2 regions of the Naumannella cuiyingiana genome follow, and region 2 is predicted to be linked to the other one. Evidence: riboswitches for the same ligand, from Rfam matches in the RefSeq annotation. Region 2 holds a riboswitch; the other holds the start of a gene.
The links. A riboswitch is a leader RNA that binds a small molecule or an ion and turns the genes downstream of it on or off. The one in region 2 is predicted to bind FMN.
Positions count from the first base shown of each region.

Region 1 (2,374 bases), 2.3 Mb from region 2:
GAACGTCAACTACGTGCAGAACGTGACCGACATCGACGACCCGCTGCTGGAGCGCGCCGAGGCGACCGGGGAGGACTGGGTCGACCTGGCGGAGCGCGAGACCGAGTTGTTCCGCACCGACATGGCGGCGCTGAACGTGCTGCCGCCCACGGAGTTCGTGGGCGCGGTCGAGTCGATCCCGTTGATCAACCGGCTGCTGGAGCAGTTGCCCGACGGGGCGATCTACCAGGTCGACGATCCCGAACACCCCGACTGGTACTTCCGCAACGAGCTGGCCCCGCACTTCAACGAGATGGCCCGGCTCGGCGACGACGAGGCGCGCGCGCTGTTCGCCGAGCGCGGCGGCGACCCGGATCGGCCGGGCAAGAAGCACCCGTTGGACGGCCTGGTCTGGCGCGTCGAGCGACCGGGCGAACCGGCCTGGGACTCGAGCCTCGGCCGCGGCCGACCGGGCTGGCACATCGAGTGCACGGCGATCGCGAACCGCTTCCTCGGGCCCGCGTTCGACATCCAGGGCGGCGGCTCCGATCTGATCTTCCCCCATCACGAGATGTCGGCCGCCGGGGGTGAGGTGGCCACCGGCGAGCCGTTGGCGAAGGCGTACGCCCACAGCGGGATGGTCGGCCTGGACGGCGAGAAGATGAGCAAGTCCCGGGGCAATCTCGTCCTGGTCAGCAAGCTGCGCGAGGCCGGGGTCGACCCGATGGCGATTCGGCTCGTGCTGCTGGATCATCACTGGCGCACCGACTGGAGCTATGACGACGACCAGCTCGAGGCCGCGACGCAGCGGCTGGCACGGTGGCGCGCGGCGGTCACCCGGCGCGCCGCGCCCGAGGCCGAACCCGCGCTGGCCGCGCTCCGTGCCGCGCTCCGCGACGATCTGGACACCCCGACCGCGCTGCGGGTGGTGGACGAGTGGGCCGCCGAGGACGGGGCGGACGAGCACGCCCCCGGACAACTCGCCGAGGCGATCGACGCCCTGCTCGGGGTGCGGCTGTCCTGACCCGGCCGCCGGGTGTTGCCGCCGGGCTGGCATGATGGGGCCAGCAGGTAGTTCCTGCGTGTTCTGGGGTCGGTGAAAATCCGAGCCGGCGGTGAAAGTCCGCGACCCGATGGCAGCCAGTCATCGGTTGATGGGGTGGAAGTCCCCGACCGACGGTGAGAGTCCGGATGGGAAGAACACGAGGGCCCGCGGTGTTGCAGCGGTCGCGCCCATCCGGCGCATCGCTGATCCGCGCGTCATCGCTCCGACCCCGGACCATGCGGGGCTCGTCGAGCGGAGATGATCATGAATGAGTTCGTCTGGCAGTTCCTGAACGCCCAGATCGATGTCGGATTCGGCCAACCGATCCTGTTGCGCGAGATCGTCGGCAACGGATTCGGCCTGGCGAGCGCGGTGCTCGGGATGCGCCGCAAGGTCTGGGCGTGGCCGGTCGGCATCGTCGGCAATGTGTTGCTGTTCACCGTGTTTCTCGGTGGCGCGTTCGGTACGCCACAGCAGCTCGACCTGTGGGGGCAGGCCGGTCGTCAGGTGTTCTTCTTCGCCGTCAGCGTCTACGGCTGGATCCGGTGGGCGACCTATGCCCGGCATCACCCGGGTGATCATGTCGGCGTCCAGCCCCGCTGGGCCGGTCGCTCGGGACGGCTGCAGTTGATCATCGGTGGCCTGGTCGGCTGGATCGGCTTCTATTTCGTGCTGACCGCGCTGGAGAGCTGGAACGCGCTGGCCGACGCCTGGATCCTGACGGGCTCCATCCTCGCCACCTACGGCATGGCCCGCGGTTGGACGGAGTTCTGGCTGATCTGGGTCGCCGTCGACATCGTCGGGATCCCGCTGCTGCTGGCCGGCGGTTTCTACCCGTCGGCGATCATGTACGCCATCTACGGCGGGTTCGTGATCGCGGGGTTCTTCGCCTGGCGGCGCGACATCCGCAATGCCGGCGATGGCGCTGCGCCCGCCCGGGTCGGCGCCTGAGGATCGCGGCTAGGGTGCGTGCGTGAGCAAGGATTTCGCCGCCCTGTACGCCGAGCTGGCCGAGAAGGCGCGTACCCGTCCGACGGGCTCGGGCACGGTCGCGCGGCTGGACGCCGGTGTGCACGAGATCGGCAAGAAGATCGTCGAGGAGGCCGCCGAGGTCTGGATGGCCGCGGAGTACGAGGGCCGCGAACAGGCCGCCGAGGAGATCAGTCAGCTCATCTATCACCTGCAGGTGTTGATGCTGGCCCTCGACCTGGCGCCCGAGGACGTCTGGCGCCACCTGTGATCTCGCCGGCTCGCGCCCGGGCGGCGAGTGTGTGCCGAGCGGCTAGGCTGGCGCCCCGTGGAACCCAGTCCTGACCGTCCGCTGCTGCGCGTCGCCGTGCCCAACAAGGG
Region 1 covers NZ_JACBZS010000001.1:3,153,662-3,156,035, forward strand. Annotated here, with positions in the region: gene mshC (cysteine--1-D-myo-inosityl 2-amino-2-deoxy-alpha-D-glucopyranoside ligase) at 1-1,003, shown strand, start outside; FMN riboswitch at 1,059-1,186, shown strand; gene pnuC (nicotinamide riboside transporter PnuC) at 1,289-1,975, shown strand; gene GGQ54_RS14815 (phosphoribosyl-ATP diphosphatase) at 1,998-2,264, shown strand; gene hisG (ATP phosphoribosyltransferase) at 2,346-2,374, shown strand, end outside.
Region 1: it holds a riboswitch for FMN, as region 2 does, so the genes downstream of both, pnuC (nicotinamide riboside transporter PnuC) here and ribD (bifunctional diaminohydroxyphosphoribosylaminopyrimidine deaminase/5-amino-6-(5-phosphoribosylamino)uracil reductase RibD) in region 2, are expected to answer to the same signal.

Region 2 (2,374 bases):
GTCCAGCCGTCCGCCCAGCCTGGCCGGGCGCTCCAGATTCACCACGTCGCCCGCCACCAGCTCGCCCAACGCGGTACGCCGCAGCGTCTCGGCGCTGAGATCGGCGCGCCACCAGTCGGCACCCCGCTCCACCACGGTCAGGCAGCAGCCGTTGACCGCGATCGAGTCGCCGAGCCCCGCATCGGCCAGCACCTCGGTGCAGGTGATCACCAGTCGGCCGGCCCCGGCCTCCACCACGGTGCCCAGCTCGGCCACGATTCCGGTGAACATCAGGCCACCCCCTTCTCCAGCTCGACCACGAGATCGCCGCCGAGATGGCGTACCCCGGCGATCCGGCCGCGCCACACCTCGTCGATGCTGCGCGCCCCGCTCCCGCGGAACAGCGGCGCCGCATCGTCGCCGCCGAACAGCGCGGGCGCCAGGTGCATCAGGTAGCGGTCGACCAGCCCCGCCCGGTGGAAGTCGTGGGCGACCCGGGAGCCGCCCTCCACCAACAACTGCAGCACGCCGCGGCGGCCGAGATCGTCCAGCACGCCGGGCAGCGGCCCGGACAGCTCCAGGCACGGGTGCACCCGCGCCCCCGCCGGCGCCCGGCCGAGCACCACCCGCAGCGGATCTCGGCCGGCGACCGCCCGCACCGTCAACTCGGGATCGTCGGTGCGCACCGTGCCCGCCCCGACCAGCACCGCGTCGCATTGCGCCCGCAGCCGGTGCGCCTCCGCGCGGGCGGCGTCCCCGGTCACCCAGCGCGAGCTGCCGTCGGCGGCCGCGATCCGGCCGTCCAGGCTCGCCGCGAGCTTCATGATCACGAACGGCCTGCCCGTCCGCCGATGGGTCAGATAGGGCCGCAGTTGATCCGTCGCTCGATCCGTGCAAACCCCTTCGGTGACGGCGATCCCGGCAGCTCTCAGCCGTGCGGCGCCGCGCCCGTCGACCCGCGGATCCGGGTCGCCGACCGCGAACACCACGCGCGCCACGCCCGCCCCGATCAGGGCCTCGGTGCAGGGCGCGGTGCGGCCGTGATGATCACACGGCTCCAGCGTCACCCACACGGTGGCGCCGGTCACGTCGGCGCCCCCGGCCCGCGCCGCGTCCAGCACGACCTGTTCGGCGTGCCGGCCGGGCGGGGGCTCGGTGGCCCCGGCGAACTCCCGGCCGTCGCGGGTACGCAGGATCGCGCCTACCCAGGGATTGGGTGAGGTCAGGTGGCGAACCCGATCAGCCTGTGTGATCGCTCGCCGCATGCCCCACTCGTCGGACTCAGGTGCGAAGCTCGCGCCCGTCATCGGTCCTCCAGCGGTCCATGCGAGCGCGCGCTGCCGCGTACCGTGCTCCGCACGCGCGTACGCTGCCGCGCACCCTCGCTCTCATCCGGACTGACGATCGCCTCGAGCGACCGAACACCGTCGGTCCCGGAATTGCGCCGGGTCGGCCAGGGTCGCATCGGGCGACCGAGGTTCGCGGACTGTCACCGCCGGTCAGGAATTGCACCGTGCCCCGCGAGGGGTCGACGCACACCCTAGCGCCGGCCCGGTGGGGTGCGTCGGGTGTCTCGACGGTCGGCCGCTCCCCCTAGGATGGGGCCAGTGAGCTCGCCCGATCCGCAACCGCTGGTCGTCCATGCGGACAAGCTCTCCCCGGCGTTCCCCGATCGGGCCGCGTGGGGCACCGTCAAGCAGTTGCGGGCCTGGCAGGCCGCGGCGCTGGAGGCCTATCGCGAGACCCAGCCGCGCGACTTCCTCGCGGTCGCGACCCCGGGCGCGGGCAAGACCTCGTTCGCGCTGACCCTGGCCGCCGAGCTGCTCAACCGGCGCATCGTCGAGCGGATCACGGTGGTCGCGCCCACCGAGCACCTGAAGACCCAGTGGGCGCAGGCGGCCGCCCGGATCGGCATCCAGATCGACCCGAACTTCGGCACCCGGCAGGGCCGGACGTCGGCCGACTTCCAGGGCTTCGCGCTCACCTATGCCGGCGTCGCCGCCAACCCCAACGCCCTGCGGATCCGCACCGAGCAGCGCAACACGCTGGTCATCCTGGACGAGATCCACCACGCCGGCGACGCGCGCTCCTGGGGCGAGGCGGTACGCGAGGCGTTCGAGCCGGCCCGGCGCCGCCTGGCGCTGACCGGTACGCCGTTTCGCTCCGACGCCAACCCCATCCCGTTCGTCCGCTACGAGCCCGACGGCACCGGCGCGCTGCGCTCCCGCGCCGACTATTCCTACGGCTACGGGCCGGCGCTCGCCGACGGCATCGTCCGCCCCGTCCTGTTCCTGGCCTACTCCGGCGACATGCACTGGCGGACCAAGGCCGGCGACGAGCTGACCGCCCGGCTCGGCGGGCCGCTGACCAAGGACCTCGCCGCGCAGGCGCTGCG
Region 2 covers NZ_JACBZS010000001.1:812,883-815,256, reverse strand. Annotated here, with positions in the region: gene GGQ54_RS03685 (riboflavin synthase) at 1-270, opposite strand, end outside; gene ribD (bifunctional diaminohydroxyphosphoribosylaminopyrimidine deaminase/5-amino-6-(5-phosphoribosylamino)uracil reductase RibD) at 270-1,286, opposite strand; FMN riboswitch at 1,356-1,509, opposite strand; gene GGQ54_RS03675 (DEAD/DEAH box helicase) at 1,587-2,374, shown strand, end outside.